2 regions of the Plantactinospora sp. CA-290183 genome follow, and region 2 is predicted to be linked to the other one. Evidence: riboswitches for the same ligand, from Rfam matches in the RefSeq annotation. Region 2 holds a riboswitch; the other holds the start of a gene.
What was found. Region 2 has a riboswitch for cobalamin ahead of bluB (5,6-dimethylbenzimidazole synthase). Riboswitches for the same ligand answer to the same signal wherever they lie in the genome.

Region 1 (7,591 bases), on a different contig from region 2:
TCGTTGCCGGAGAGGTCGGCCGCGTGCACCTCCGGGAAGCCACCGCCGAGATAGAGCCCGGCGCAGTCCGGCGGCAGCGTCTCGTCGCGGGCCGGGTCGACCGGTACCACGGTCAGCCCGGCCGCGCCGAGCAGTTCGTCGGTCTCGGCGTACCGGAAGGTGAAGGCCGGCCCCGCCGCGACCGCGACCGTCGCCGGCGCGCCCCGGGGCAGTTCGCCGGCCGGGTCCCAGGGCTCGCCGGTCAGTTCCGGCGCCCGACGGGCCACCGCCAGTACGGCGTCCAGGTCGGCGGCTTCCAGCCCATCGCGCCAGCCGCGCGGACCCGTTCATCCGCCGTAACTACGCCACGTTCGGCGGCGGGCACCAGGCCGAGGTGCCGGCTCGGGGTGTCCAGGTCGGCATCGCGGCGCAGCGCCCCGAGCACCGGTACGCCGGTGAGCGCGACCGCCTCCCGGATCTCCGCCTCGTGGGTGGCCGAGCCGACTTTGTTGAGCACCACCCCGGCGATGGTCAGCGCCGGGTCGAAGGTGGCGAAGCCGTGCACCAGCGCCGCGATGCTGCGCGAGGTACCGGAGACGTCCACCACCAGCAGCACCGGCGCGCGCAGCAGCCGGGCGACGTGCTGATGAGCGAAGCCGGCCAGCCGCCCGTCGACCTGCAGGCCATCCGCCCTCGATGACCGCGACGTCGGCCGGAACGGGGGTCGCCGCGCCGTGCAGCAGCAGTGGCACGATCCGCGACTCCCCCTGCAGGTGTGGATCGAGGTTGCGCCCGGGCCGCCCGGTGGCCAGCGCGTGGTAGCCGGGGTCGATGTAGTCGGGGCCGACCTTGTGACCGCTCACCGCGAGACCCCGGGACCTGGCGCGGCCATCAGCCCGGTCGCGACGGTGGTCTTTCCCTGTCCCGAGCCGGGCGCGGCGACCACGACCCGGGGCAGCCGGGTCACCACTCGATCCCCCGCTGGCCCTTCTGCCCCGCGTCCATCGGGTGCTTGATCTTCGTCATCTCGGTCACCAGGTCGGCCGCGTCGACCAGCCGCAGGTCGGCGTCCCGGCCGGTGATCACCACGTGCTGGTGGCCCGGCCGGTCCCGCAGCGTCGTCACCACGTCGTCGACGTCGACCCAGCCCCACTTCATCGGATAGGTGAACTCGTCGAGGACGTACAGGTCGTGCTCGCCCGCCGCAAGCCGGCGCTTGATCTCCAGCCAGCCGTCCCGGGCGTCCGCCGCGTGGTCCGCCTCCGTACCGGACCGGCGGCTCCAGCTCCAGCCGGCGCCCATCTTGTGCCACTGGACCGGGCCGCCCTCGCCGGTCTGCTCGTGCACCCGGCCCAGGGCGAGCATCGCCGCCTCCTCGCCGACCCGCCAGCGGGCCGACTTGACGAACTGGAACACCGCGATCGACCAGCCCTGGTGCCAGCCTCGCATGGCCAGCCCGAAGGCGGCGGTCGACTTGCCCTTCATCGCTCCGGTGTGGACGATCACCAGCGGCCGGTTGCGGCGCTGCCGGGTGGTCAGTCCGTCCGCCGGCACGCTCTCCGGCTGTCCCTGCGGCATCAGGCGGCCCTTCCCGTAGAACTCGAAACGGCTGGCGCGCGCCCCGGCGCGCCCGGCGGGCCGGCCACCGGCACAGCGGTGGCCGGCACAGCGGTGGCCGGCACAGCGCCGGCCGGCACAGCGCCGGCCGGGCCGGTACGCGAACGGACGGCGGCGGTCAGCGTGTCGGCCGCGACCGCACCCAGTGGCAGGTGTTCGGCGCCCATCGCGGCGGCGAGGTCGGCGGCCAGCCCCATCCGCACCCGGCCCGCCTCGCAGTCGACCACGATTCCCCGGATCCCGGCGCCGGCCAGCAGCCTCGCCGCCCGGTTGGCCCGGCCGACCGGGTCCGGACCGGCGGTGGCCCGCCCGTCGGTGACCACCACCAGCAGCGGCCGGCGGCGCGGGTCGCGGATCGCCTCGACCCGCAGTGCCTCGCCGGCCCGGAGCAGGCCCTCCGCCAACGGCGTACGGCCACCGGTCGGCAGCGTCTCCAGCCGGGCGGCGGCCGCCTCGACGCTGGAGGTCGGCGGCAGCGCCAACGCGGCCGCGTCACCCCGGAAGGTCACCAGTCCCACCTTGTCCCGGCGCTGGTACGCGTCGAGCAGCAGGGAGAGCACGGCGGTCTTGACCGCACGCATCCGCTGCCGGGCCGCCATCGACCCGGAGGCGTCCACACAGAACAGGATGAGGTTCCCCTCCCGCCCCTCGCGTACCGGCATCCGCAGGTCCTCGGCGCGCAGCAGCAGGCCGGGGCCGAGACGCCCGCGGGAGCGCTGGTGCGGCGCTGCCGCGCGCAGCGTGGCGAGCAGGTGTGGGCGCCCCGGTGCCGGGCCGGCGGGGCGGGCGGTCCGTACGGTCTGGCCGACCGTGGTGAGGGCCCGCGACCGTCGGCCGGCCACCCCGAGACCGGTGCCCGGCACGGTGAGCAGCCGGGCCCGGTACGGCGTGTCGACGCCGGCCGTGCTCACCGTCGCCGGCTCGCCGGACCGACCGGAGAGGTCGGCGCCGTCCGGTGTGGACGGGCCGGACGGGGTGGGGCCGGACGCGGGGCGGGCCGAGGGGTCGCTGCCGCCACCAGGACCGCCCGGGCCGGGACCGCCCGGATCGGGCGGATCGTCCGGTCCCCCGGGACCCGGCTCGTCCGGTCCGCCGTCCGGGTGCTCCGGTCCGTCACCATCGCCGTCGGGCCGGTCCGGGCCGGGGTCGGGCCGCTCCGCCTCGGCGTCCGACTCCGCCACACCCGCCTCGGCCAACGCCTGGTCGAGCTGTTCCTCGTCCATCGCCGGTGGGTCGAACGGATTGCGGCGGCGGCGGTGCGGCAGGGCGAGCCGGGCCGCCGCCCGGATGTCCGCGACGGTCACCGTGCGCCGCCCGCACCAGGCCGCGTGCGCCATCGCGGTACGCGCGGTGACCAGGTCGGCGCGCATCCCGTCGACCTCGAACGCGGCGCAGACCTCGGCGATCCGGCGCAGGGCGTCGTCACCGAGGGTGACCGTGGGCAGCAGGGCCCGGGCGGTGCCGATCCGGCCGGCGAGTGCCGCGTCGGCGTCGGCGTACCGGTCGGCGAACGCCTCGGGACCGGCCTCGTACGCCATCCGGCGGCGCACCACCTCGGCCCGGACCGCCGGGTCCCGGCTGGCCGCCACCTGCACGGTGAGGCCGAACCGGTCCAGCAGTTGGGGGCGGAGCTCCCCCTCCTCGGGGTTCATCGTGCCGACCAGGACGAACCGGGCCGCGTGCGCGATCGAGACCCCCTCCCGCTCCACCGTCGAGCGTCCCATCGCGGCGGCGTCCAGCAGCACGTCGACCAGGTGGTCGTGCAGCAGGTTGACCTCGTCCACGTAGAGCAGCCCGCGGTGCGCGCCGGCCAGCAGGCCCGGCTCGTAGCTCGTGACGCCCTCGTTGAGCGCGCGTTCCAGGTGCAGCGCGCCGAGCACCCGGTCCTCGGTGGCCCCCACGGGCAGCTCGACCAGGCGGGCGGGACGGGTCCGCGCGGGTGCCCCGGGTTCGTGCGGGCCGTCCGGGCAGCCCGGGTCGGGGGCGGCCGGATCGCAGGAGAACCGGCAGCCGGCGACGACCGTCACCGGCGGGAGCAGCCCGGTCAGCGCCCGGACGATCGTCGACTTGGCGGTGCCCTTCTCGCCCCGGACCAGCACACCGCCGATCGCCGGGGAGACCGCGGAGAGGGTCAGCGCGAGCGCCATGTCGTCCATCCCGACGACGGCGCTGAACGGGTACGGCCTCATCGGAGAGGACCTCCTGCCTCACACGGGTGTCCACGCCCGTGACCGGTTCTGACCACGCCGGCAGACCGGGTCTGCACGGCGCGCGACGGTGACGCGAGTATCTGGCTTCCGGGCCTGCGCTGCCCGGTCACAGTGGCGGGACCGCCCCGGACTCGTCGGCCATGTCGGCCGGCTCACCGGTGTTCCTCACCGCACCATCGGAGCAGATGATGGCACATCCCGGCCCGGACGGGCAGCTCGGACCGGCCGGGTCGGTCAGGTCGGCGCTCGGCTAGCGTACGGTCGCGTGGACGTGCGGAGTGCGACGGCAGAGCTGACCGTGGTCGGCATCGGCGCGGACGGCTGGCCCGGGCTGGCGCCCGAGGCGCGGGACGCGCTCGGCTCGGCGCGGGTGGTGCTCGGCGGGCACCGGCAGCTCGCCCTGCTGCCGCGTCCCGAGGTGACCGCCGAGCGGGTCGCCTGGCCGGTGCCGATGATGCCGGCGCTGCCCGGCCTGCTCGACGCGTACGCCGGCCAGCGGCTCTGCGTGCTGGCCAGCGGCGATCCGATGTGGTACGGCGTGGGCGCCCGGATCGCCGGGCTGGTCGGCCCGGAGCGGATCCGGGTCCTGCCCCACCCGTCGTCGATCTCGCTCGCCTGCGCCCGGCTGGGCTGGCCGGTCGAGCAGGTCAGTGTGGTCAGCGCGGTGGGTCGGGACCTGGACCAGGTGCGTCGGGTGCTGCAACCGGGCCGGCTGCTGCTGGTGCTCAGCGCGGACGCGGCCACCCCGGCCGCGCTGGCCGCGACGCTCGCCGGGGCCGGCTACGGGCCGAGCCGGCTCACCGTGCTGGAATCCCTCGGCGCGCAGCGGGAGCGGCGGGTCGACGGCCGCGCCGAGGACTGGGCGCAGCCGCCGGGCGACCCGCTCAACGTCGTCGGGGTCCGGGTGCACGCCGCCGGCGGCGCCCGGGCGCTCTCCACGGTGCCGGGGCTGCCCGACGACGCGTACGCCAGCGACGGGGCGCTGACCAAGCGCGAGGCGCGGGCGCTGGCGCTGGCCCGGCTCGCCCCGCTGCACGGCGAGCTGCTCTGGGACGTGGGTGCCGGCTCCGGCAGCATCGCCATCGAGTGGCTCCGCGCCGAGCCGACCGCCCGGGCCATCGCCGTCGAGTCCCGCCCGGACCGGGCCGAGCGGATCGCCACGAACGCGGCCACGCTCGGCGTACCCGGGCTGCGGGTCGTCGTCGGCGCCGCACCGGCCGCGCTGGCCGACCTGCCCACCCCCGACGCCGTCTTCGTCGGTGGCGGCCTCACCGCCGACGGACTGCTCGACGCCGCCTGGACGGCGCTGGCCGACGGCGGCCGGCTGGTCGCGCACGCGGTCACCCTGGAGGGCGAGCGGGAACTCGTCGCCCGGGCCGGCCGGCTCGGTGGCGAGCTGACCCGGCTCGGCGTGGAGCGGGCCGGCCGGCTCGGCGGGTTCACCAGCTGGCAGCCGGCCCGACCGCTGGTGCAGTGGGCGGCCACGAAAACCGAACCGGAGGTGACGGCATGACCGTCTATTTCATCGGCGCCGGCCCGGGTGCGGCCGACCTGATCACGGTACGTGGGCAGCGGATCCTGGCCCGCGCCCAGGTCTGCCTCTACGCCGGCAGCCTGGTCCCCGCGGACCTGCTCGCGCAGTGTCCATCCGGGGCCACGTTGGTGGACACCGCCGAGCTGACCCTGGACGAGATCGTCGCCGCGATGGTCGACGCGCACGCCGCCGGTCGGGACGTGGCGCGGCTCTGCTCCGGTGACCCGGCCGTGTTCAGCGCGGTCGCCGAGCAGACCCGCCGGCTCGACGCGGCCGGCGTGCCGTACGAGATCGTGCCCGGGGTGCCGGCCTTCGCCGCCGCCGCCGCGAGCCTCGGCCGGGAGTTGACCGTGCCGACGGTCGGGCAGACCGTCATCCTGACCCGGGCCCAGGCCCGGTCGACGCCGATGCCGCCGGGCGAGGACCTGGCCACCCTCGGGCGCAGCCGGGCGACCCTGGTGCTGCACCTGGCGATCGGGCGGCTCCACGCCCTGGTCGACCAGCTCGTCCCGCACTACGGCGCGGACTGCCCGGTGGCGGTGGTCGCGTACGCCAGCCGGCCCGACGAGGTCATCCTGCGCGGCACCCTCGCCGACATCGCCGGCCAGGTCCAGACCGCCGGGGTACGCCGTACCGCGGTGGTCATCGTCGGTCAGGTGCTGGCCGCCGAGGGCTTCCCGGACAGCTACCTCTACTCGACGGGCCGGGACCGCACCGCCAAGCGCGGGGTCCAGTGAGTGCGAGGAGTGAGCCGGGTTTGCGAGCCCCGCAGTCACGAACGAAAGCGGGTCCAGTGCGGCAGACTCGACCGGTGCGGAAGATCCTGATCATCGGCATCGGCGCGGGCGACCCCGACCACCTGACCGGGCAGGCCGCCCGGGCGCTCGGCGAGGTCGACGTCTTCTTCGTGCTCGACAAGGGCGCCGAAAAGCACGACCCGGTCGCGTTGCGCCAGGAGATCCTGCGCCGGCACGCCCGGCCCGGCCACCGGGTGGTCGAGGCCCGGGACCCGGAGCGGGACCGCGACCCGGCCGACTACGTGGCGACGGTGGACGACTGGCGGCGGCGCCGCGCCGACGTCTACGAGCGGCTGATCCGCGACGAGCTGGCCGACGGCGGCTGCGCCGCGTTCCTCGTCTGGGGCGACCCGGCCCTCTACGACAGCACGCTCGGCATCGTCGAGGAGGTGCTCGACCGGGGCGATGTCACCTTCGAGTACGCCGTGGTGCCCGGGGTCAGCAGCGTCTCGGCGCTGGCGGCCCGGCACCGGATCGGGCTGAACCGGGTCGGCCGGCCGTTCCTGGTCACCACCGGCCGCCGGTTGGCCGAGGGCTTCCCCGCCGGGATCGACGACGTGGTGGTGATGCTCGACGCCCACTGCACGTTCACCCGGTACGCCGACGACGAGGAGCTGGATATCTACTGGGGGGCGTACCTCGGCACCCCGGACGAGATCCTGGTCGCCGGGCGGCTGGCCGAGGTCGCGGCCCGGATCGAGGAGACCCGCCGGGCCGCCCGGGAGCGCAAGGGCTGGATCATGGACACCTACCTGCTGCGCCGCCGCTGACCCCACCCCGGCGAACCCGCCCCTCGCCCGGCTGGCGACCGGGGCGCACCGTACGTGCCAGCAGACGCCTCACCGACGGGTGAGCGCCGGGCCGGGGCCGGCGGGTCCACGGCCCGCAGCCGCGCCACCCGGCGTTCCCGGGGCGGACCCGCGAGCAGGTGGCCGGCCACCGCGGCGAGGCCGACCGCGCCGACGGCCAGCCAGTGCCCGTCGCCGAGATACTGCAGGCTCACCCCGCCCAGCGCCGGAGCGACGAACGCGGCGGCGGGAAACGTCAGGTAGAAGACCGCCTGGTAACGGCCGCGCAGGGCGGGTGGCGCCAATTCGGCGTTGATCTCCGCGTTCGGTGGCGCGGCGAGCATCGAGCCGACCGTCCAGACCAGGGCCGCCAGCAGATAGCCGGGGAGCCGGTCGGCCAGCGCGAGGCTGGCGTACCCGATCGCCATCAGCCCGGTCGCGGCGGCCAGCACCCGGTGCTTGCGGTGCCCGTCGGCCAGCCGGGGCACGAAGAGTTGGCCGGCCACGATCAACGCACCGCCCAGGGCGACGACCAGACCGTACGCCGACGAGGTCAGGCCGTCGGCGCGCATCGCCAGCGGCATCACCGTGGAGGTCTGCGTGGTGAGCACGGCGAGCACGAAGGTCAGTCCGACGAAGGCGAGGAAGGTGCGGTCGGTCAGCGGG
Region 2 (7,591 bases):
ACCGGCACGTCGACCAGCACCGGCAACTCCTGGGACCTCGGCGGCGACTGGCCGCTGGCGAGCACCGACCCGTCCCGGATCACCGGCCCCCGTACGGCCGACGGCGAGATCCCGTCCTCGGACTTCCTCCGCCCCGCCAACGGCGCCGACATCGGCGCCCGGCTGTAAGGAAGGGCCCCTTCCTATCGCTTTTTGTATAGGAAGGGCCCCCTCCTAACCGCCCTCCTAACCGCGCAGCTCACAGGGTGACCGGCAGTGCGGCCAGCCGCCAGGTGCCCGGGTCCGGGATCCGGTGCGGCTCGTCCGGCGGGCCGGCGGGGGCGAGGGCGGGAAAGCGGTCCAGCAGCGCGCCGAGCGCGACCTCGACCTGCACCCGCGCCAGCGGGGCGCCGAGGCAGAAGTGCGGGCCGTGGCCGTACTCCAGGTGTCCGGGCGGCCCGGCGGGGCGGCGCAGGTCGAGCCGTTCGGGGTCGGCGAAAACCCGGGGGTCGCGGTTGACCGCACCGAGCGCGGCGGTGACCGGCTCGCCCTTGCCGATCGGTACGCCGGCGATCTCCACGTCCTGGCGGGTGTAGCGGGGGACGGTCAGCAGTTGCGGGCCGCACCACCGGGTCAGCTCCTCGACGGCACCGGGCATGAGGGCGGGTTCGGCGCGGAGCGCGGCGAGCTGGTCGGGATGGCGGAACAGGGCCTCCAGCGCGTTCGTGATCAGGTTGGTCGGGGTCTGCCCGGCGAGGACGAGATGCCAGACGAAGGTGATCAGCTCGTCCTCGCTGAGCCGGTCGCCGTCCTCGGCCCGGACCCGGATCAGGTTCGAGACCAGGTCGTCGGCGGGTTCGGCGGTACGCCGCGCGACGGCCGCCCGGGCGCCGTCCATGATGCCGGGAATCGCCTCGGCGAAGCGCTGACCGTGCCCGGCCGCGACGGCGGCGCCCCACTCCTGCCAGCGGGGGCGGTCGGACTCGGGGATGCCGACCAGTTCGCAGATCACCTCCATCGGCAGCGGCTGGGCGAGGTGCCGCAGCAGGTCCACCGCGCCGTTCTCGACGTGCTCGGGCAGGTCGTCGAGGAGCCGCGCCACGATCGGCTCGATCCGGGGGCGGAACTCGGCGGCCCGGCGGGCGGTGAAGGCCGGTGACACCAGCCGGCGCAACCGGCTGTGCTCCGCCCCCTCCATCTCCCCCATCGTCCGCATGTACGGCAGGCAGTGCTCCGGCACGTCCGGGCGCAGGTAGCTGCTGGGATTCAGCTCGAACCGGGGGTCGGCCAGCATCGCCTTTGCGTCGTCGTACCTGGTCAGGGCCCACATGCCGCCGAAGCCGGGTGCCACCAGCCGGGCCACCGGGGCGAGTTCCCGCACCCGTCCGTACGCGCCGAACGGGTCGTGCAGCACCTCGGGATCGGCGAGGTGGACCTCGGGTACGGCGGCGGGGTTCGTGGTGGCCTCGGTCATGGCGCCCTCGTCTCAGATGGTGTCCTCAGATGTTCTCATCATCTGAATGGTGACGGTATCTTGGAGTCCGACCCAGGGCAAGGGCGGAACCCGAGGAGGACGATGGCGCGGCTCAGCAGGGCGGAGGCCCAACGGCGCAACCGGGCCAGGGTGCTGGCCGCCGCGCGGGACGAGTTCACCGAGCGCGGCTTCCGGGACGCGAAGATCGACAACATCGCCGAGCGCGCGGAACTGACCCGGGGCGCGGTCTACTCCAACTTCCCCGGCAAGCGCGCGCTCTACTTCGCCGTCCTGGCCGAGGAGGTCGAGATGACACCGGTCGAATCGCACGCCCAGCCCGGCGGCACGCCCGCCGAGGCACTCGGGGCGTTCGCCCGGGCCTGGGTCGCCCGCCTCCCGCTCGCCACCGAGGACGAGCGGAGTGCGGCCCGGCTCGGTCGGGACCTCGTACCCGAGATCAGTGCCGACGAGCGGACCCGGCTCCCGTTCGCGCAGCTCCTGCGGCTCAACGCGATCCTGCTCGGGCTCGCCCTGGAGCGGCTGCCCGCCCGCCGCCGCGCCGCCGACCGCCGCCGGGTCCGCGTCGCCGAGACCGTTCTCAGCACGCTGTACGGCGCCAGCCAGCTCGCCGACGCCGCGCCCGGCTTCGTCGAACCGTTCACCGTGGTACGCGCCTGCGAACAGCTCGCCGACCTCGACCTCGACGACGAGTGGGCGCCCGCGCACCTGCCGTACGTCCCACCGGCCCGCCCCACCGACGAGCGCTGGGCTCCCCCGCCGGTGACCGACGCGGTGCGGGGCGAGTCCGTGCCGCTCGACGGGGACGCCGTGGTCGCCGTCCTCGGGCTGCACCGGCTCGCCGCCGTCGAGGAGGCGGTACGCGCCGCCCCCGCCGGAGCCGAGGTGACCGCCGTGCTCGTCACCGGAGCCCCCGACGAGTTGGCCCCGCTGGCCCGGTTGGTCGTCGCCGAGTTCCGCGCCTGTCTGCGACCGGCGTTCCCGCCCTCGGCGTGGCCACGGCTGCGGGTCGTACACGACGAGTCCGGCGCGGTCGCCGCCTCGGCCGGCGTACCCGTGGTGAGTGACGCCACCGAGACCGCGATCCGGGTCCGGGCCGGCCGGATCGTCGCCCGCGCCGACGGGTACGGTGCCTGCCACGCCGCCGCGACCGCCGCCGGCCGCTGAGGTCACGCCCGGCCGCGAGGTGCGGTCGCCTGACCGCGTGGACACCTGCGATCATTCGCGGGTGGGTACCACGATCCGACTCGTCCGGCTCGACGACGTGCCGGCGCTGACCGAGCTGCTCCGGGCCAACCGGGAGTTCCTCGCCCCCTGGGAGCCCCTGCGCGGCGACGACTACTTCACCGTCGAGGGGCAGGAGGCCGTGATCCGGACCGTGCTGTCTCAACACGAACAGGGCTTCACCCTGCCGTACGTCATCCTCGACTCCGGCCGGCTGGTCGGCCGCATCACGCTCAACGAGATCGTGCGCGGCCCGTTCCAGTCGTGCCGGCTCGGCTACCTGGTGGGCTCCGCCGACAACGGCCGGGGTGTCGCCACCGCCGCCGTCCGCGCCATGGCCGGGGTGGCCTTCGCGGAGTTGGGGCTGCACCGGATCGAGGCGGGCACCCTCCGGCACAACCTGGCGTCGCAGCGGGTGCTGGAACGCAACGGCTTCACCCGGTTCGGTGTGGCCCCGAAATATCTCAAGATCGCCGGCGAGTGGCAGGACCACGTGCTGCACCAGTTACTGACGCCCGTGCCCGACTGACCCGGTCGGTGAACCGCCGGCCGGATCCTCGACGTGCCGCACCGGCACGAACCCGGCCGGCCCGCACCGCCGCCGGCCGGTTCAGAAGGATGTCCCGGACATCGACCTGCGCATCCGGATCAGCCGCACCGGGGTACCGCCGGCCGGATCCTCGACGTGCTCCACCGGCACGAACCCGGCCGCCTCGTACAGCGGCCGGCCGGCGAGCGTGGACATCAGCTCAAGCGTGGTGAACCCCTCGGCGGCGGCGGCCTCCGCACACCGGGACAGGATCAACCGGCCCACCCCCCCTCGGGCGAACGCCGGGTGGGTGTACATCGCCCGGACCTTGGCCGGGTCCCGGGCGGGATCCAGCAGCGCCGGGTCCCGGCCGGCGGAGTGGTCGCCGCCGTAGAGGGTCGCCCGGCGGCTCCAACCGCCGCAACCGGCCACCCGACCGTCCAGTTCGGCCACGAAGTAGGTGCCGTCGTCGATGAGCTGGGTGTCGATCCCCATGATCGATCGGCTGGACCTGATCTGCGCGTCGTCGAGAAAGCCCTGCTGCAACTCTGCTATCGCGGCCTCGACCAGGGGCAGCAGCGTGGGTACGTCCTCGCGCCGGGCGAGCCGACTCGTCAGCGGCATGGCTCCTCCACTCAGGCGGGAGCGACCGGCGTGGCCGGTCGCTCGTGATCATCGCACCCTAGTCAGGGCGGCGTGGGCGACCGGCTAGCGTGCCGGGTGGCACGAACTGTTGCGAGGTGCCTCGCTCCGGCGAGGAGAATCGGGAAGCCGGTGTGAATCCGGCACGGGCCCGCCGCGGTGACCAGGGAGCCACCGTCCACGCGCGTCACGCGCAGCCACTGGCCTTGCGGCTGGGAAGGCGGACGGCGCGGCGTCGAGCTGGGAGTCCGAAGACCGGCCTCGCGTCCGCAGCCCCGGGGTGCCGGGGCGTGACCGCAGCGGGAGCCTGCCCATGAACACCGAGTTCTACGACGTCATCCACCGCCGCCGCGACGTACGCGGCCAGTTCACCGGCGCGCCGATCCCGGCCGGGGTGCTGGACCGGGTACTCGGCGCGGCCCACGCGGCGCCCAGCGTCGGACTGTCCCAGCCCTGGGACTTCGTCGTCGTGCGCGACCGGACGATCAGGGAGGCGTTCCACCGGCACGTCGGTCGGGAGCGGGACGTCTTCGCCGCCACCCTGGACGGCGAGGCCGCCGAACGGTTCGGGCGCATCAAGATCGACGGAGTGCGCGAATCGACGCTGTCGATCGTGGTGACCTACGACCCCGCCCGGGGCGGCCCGGCGGTGCTGGGGCGGCACGCCATCGCCGACGCCGGCCTCTACTCGGTCTGCCTGGCCGTCCAGAACCTGTGGTTGGCGGCCACCGCCGAACAGCTCGGGGTGGGCTGGGTGTCGTTCTACCGGGAGGAGTTCCTCGCAGACCTGCTCGGCATCCCGGCCGGGATCCGCCCCGTGGCATGGCTCTGCCTGGGACCGGTCACCCGGCTGGAAGCCGTACCCGATCTGGAACGGCACGGTTGGCGTCGGCGCCGCCCCCTGGCGGCCGCGCTGCACGAGGATCGCTGGGGAGGCGGGCGACCGGCGGGGGACGCCGCCGACGGTCCCGGGGTTGGGAGCCGGCAGCCAGAAAATCTCGGTGGTTCGGACTAGACATCCTCCCGGGCTCTGCTACAGTTTCTCGGGTCGAGAGATAAAGAAAGACGCGGACGAAGAGTGTCCGGCCGTGAGGTCACGACGGGCACAGCGGTAGTAGGACAGTGGTGGTAAAGGTGTTACCCGGCGTGCCATACGCCGGGCGTCGCAGGTGGGGCCGAGGCACGTTCAGGGCTCCAGCTGAAGATTGCGCGACAGGTGCCCAGACCCGAGAAGTTGCGTGGGGTTCCGGCATCGGCGAAGTACGGAAGTAAGAGTTGGAAGCAGAGGAAAGGGAGGGCCGTACACCATTGGATCGCCCGCCTAGCGGCCGGCAATCAGGCCAGGCGGACACCGTTGGTCCCATCGAACGAGAGGTGGTATCCGGTCACGCTTATGCGATCCTCACACCCGATGCCGCACAGGTACCCGGTGTGATGTGAACCGACTTCTTGTCGGCAGATGGTGCTTCTGAACCCTGACCCTGGGCCCCGGCGCGAAAGCGCCGGGGCCCTCGACATGGAGGTGGAATGACCCAAAGCCCCGATGACATGTTCGGCGACGAGGACTACCCCGCCTACACGATGGGCCGTGCCGCGGAAATTCTCGGCACGTCACAGGATTTTCTCCGCAGGTTGGACGAGGCGAAGCTCATCGACCCGCACCGTTCGACCGGTGGACACCGCCGCTACTCCCGGTACCAACTACGCCTGGCCGCCCGGGCCCGCGAACTGGTCGACCAGGGCACCGCCCTGGAGGCCGCCTGCCGGATCATCATCCTCGAGGACCAGCTACAGGAAGCACTGGAGCAGAACCGGAAACTCCAGGGCGGCTGATCCGGCGACCCAGGCCACGCCATGCCCGCCGGTGCGGCGGGCATGAGCACCTGATTCCGAGAGGCGGACCGGTGATCGTTCCCGCGCGCTTCAACGGTCCGCCAAGCTCGGGCAACGGTGGCTACTCCGCTGGCCTCTTCGCCGGCCACGCCGACCGAGAGGTGACGCTGCGCCGGCCGCCGCCGCTGGACACGCCCCTGTCGATGATCGACGGGCAGGTCCGCACGGCCGACGGTGCCGTCGTGGCCGAGGTCCGACCGCCCGGCGAGGTCGACACCCCGGTCCCACCGATTCCGTACGCCGACGCGCTGCGCGCCGCCACCACGTACGCCGGTTTCGCCGACCACCCCTTCCCGACCTGCTACGTCTGCGGGCCCGATCGACCGGACGGCCTACGGATCTTCCCCGGGCGGCTGCCGGACGACTCGACGGCCGCACCCTGGACGGTGCCGGACGACGTGTCGGCCCCGACGGTCTGGGCCGCCCTGGACTGCCCCGGCGGCTGGGCCGTCATCGCCGCCGGCCGCCCGTACGTGCTGGGACGGATCACCGTACGGCTGGGCCGGCTACCCACGCCGGGAGATCGGTGCGTGCTGCGCGGCGCCCTGGTGGCGGCCGAGGGACGCAAGGCTCTCGTGCACACCACCCTGTACGGCCCGGACGGCGCGGAACTCGCCCGCGCCCGCGCCACCTGGATCGGGATCGCCGGCTGAGGGCCCCGGAGGTGGGGAAACCTGGTGTCCTCGTTCCGTTGTGCCTGCCCCACACAGTGGGTACCAGGGCGGGGACGGCCGGGACCGTCGCCCGCGACGACCTAGACGGACAGGGGTACCCATGTTTCTGATCTTCGGCCTGCGCACCAAGGCCCACCGGCTCGGTCTGGTACCGATGGCCTGCCGGGTGTGCGGGCAGTCCGGGAGCATGCTGCTGGTGCGCGAGGTGACCAAGTTCAGCCTGTTCTTCGTCCCGCTGATCCCGGTCCGGACGAAGCACGTGCTCTACTGCACCAACCCGCTCTGCGGCGCCCACTCGACCATCAGCGCCGGCGAGGCCCGGCAACTGCTCGCCGCCGGCACCGGCTCGCCGCGCTGACCGGGCGCAGCACGACCGTGGCGAGCGCGTCGATGAGTGGCGCCCTTCCCCGTGGCGCCCCCGCCGAGCAGGACCGGTCGACCGCTCATCGGGCCGTGCTTGCGCACCCGGGTTAGCGTGACCGGATGTTGGTGGCCCGGAAGACGAGCTTCTGGCGGAGTCGTTACGAGATCAGTGTCGACGGCCGTACGGTCGCCACCTGGGACAGCAGCGTCTGGAAGAGCGGCGGCAGCTTCGCGCTGGACGGTGGCCACTACCGGGTGCGCGGCAACGCCTGGGGCAACCGGTTCGGCATGGTCGACGCGGACGGCGTGACCGTCGCCTCGGCCGACCGGGTCGGCCGGAAACGGTGGACGGTCGAGGCCGGCGGGCGGACGTACGACTTCCAGCGCGCGTCGCTGTGGAGCGACGAGCAGGAGCTGCACACCGGAGGCCGTCGGGTCGGATCGGTGCGGCGGACCAGCGTCTGGCGTGGTGACATCGCCGCCGAGCTGCCCGGCCTGCCGCTGCCGGTGCAGATCTTCGTGCTCGGCGTCGTCATCACGATGTGGAACCAGCAGGCCGCCGCCGGAAGCTGAGCCGGCCGCCCGAGTCAGCGGCCGGCGGTGGTTAGGCGGGGGCCCTTCCTCTACAGAAAGCGATAAGCGGGGGCCCTTCCTTACACCAAGGGCCCCCGCTGTGCGACCGTGCCGGTTACCGCAGGCCGTTGGCCACGGCGGTGATCAGCTCGCCGTTGGTGGTGTCACCGGAGAGCTCCCAGAAGAACGAGCCGCCCAGTCCCTGGCTCTTGGCGTACGACA

Region 1: linked by a shared signal. The riboswitch ahead of ACQEUR_RS17510 (magnesium chelatase subunit D family protein) and the one ahead of bluB (5,6-dimethylbenzimidazole synthase) in region 2 are both predicted to bind cobalamin.

The regions. Positions count from the first base shown of each region.
Region 1 is NZ_JBNJMX010000010.1:102,411-110,001, reverse strand. It holds partial or broken gene ACQEUR_RS17520 (cobyrinate a,c-diamide synthase) at 1-946, opposite strand, end outside; gene cobO (cob(I)yrinic acid a,c-diamide adenosyltransferase) at 943-1,557, opposite strand; gene ACQEUR_RS17510 (magnesium chelatase subunit D family protein) at 1,557-3,785, opposite strand; cobalamin riboswitch at 3,876-4,004, opposite strand; gene cbiE (precorrin-6y C5,15-methyltransferase (decarboxylating) subunit CbiE) at 4,072-5,319, shown strand; gene cobM (precorrin-4 C(11)-methyltransferase) at 5,316-6,077, shown strand; gene cobF (precorrin-6A synthase (deacetylating)) at 6,152-6,907, shown strand; gene ACQEUR_RS17490 (MFS transporter) at 6,886-7,591, opposite strand, start outside.
Region 2 is NZ_JBNJMX010000006.1:6,729-14,319, forward strand. It holds gene ACQEUR_RS13475 (right-handed parallel beta-helix repeat-containing protein) at 1-168, shown strand, start outside; gene ACQEUR_RS13480 (cytochrome P450 family protein) at 239-1,453, opposite strand; gene ACQEUR_RS13485 (TetR/AcrR family transcriptional regulator) at 1,556-2,638, shown strand; gene ACQEUR_RS13490 (GNAT family N-acetyltransferase) at 2,700-3,224, shown strand; gene ACQEUR_RS13495 (GNAT family N-acetyltransferase) at 3,306-3,848, opposite strand; cobalamin riboswitch at 3,946-4,144, shown strand; partial or broken gene bluB (5,6-dimethylbenzimidazole synthase) at 4,180-4,800, shown strand; gene ACQEUR_RS13505 (helix-turn-helix domain-containing protein) at 5,394-5,699, shown strand; gene ACQEUR_RS13510 (PaaI family thioesterase) at 5,771-6,412, shown strand; gene ACQEUR_RS13515 (zinc-ribbon domain-containing protein) at 6,534-6,791, shown strand; gene ACQEUR_RS13520 (hypothetical protein) at 6,917-7,369, shown strand; gene ACQEUR_RS13525 (glycosyl hydrolase family 18 protein) at 7,485-7,591, opposite strand, start outside.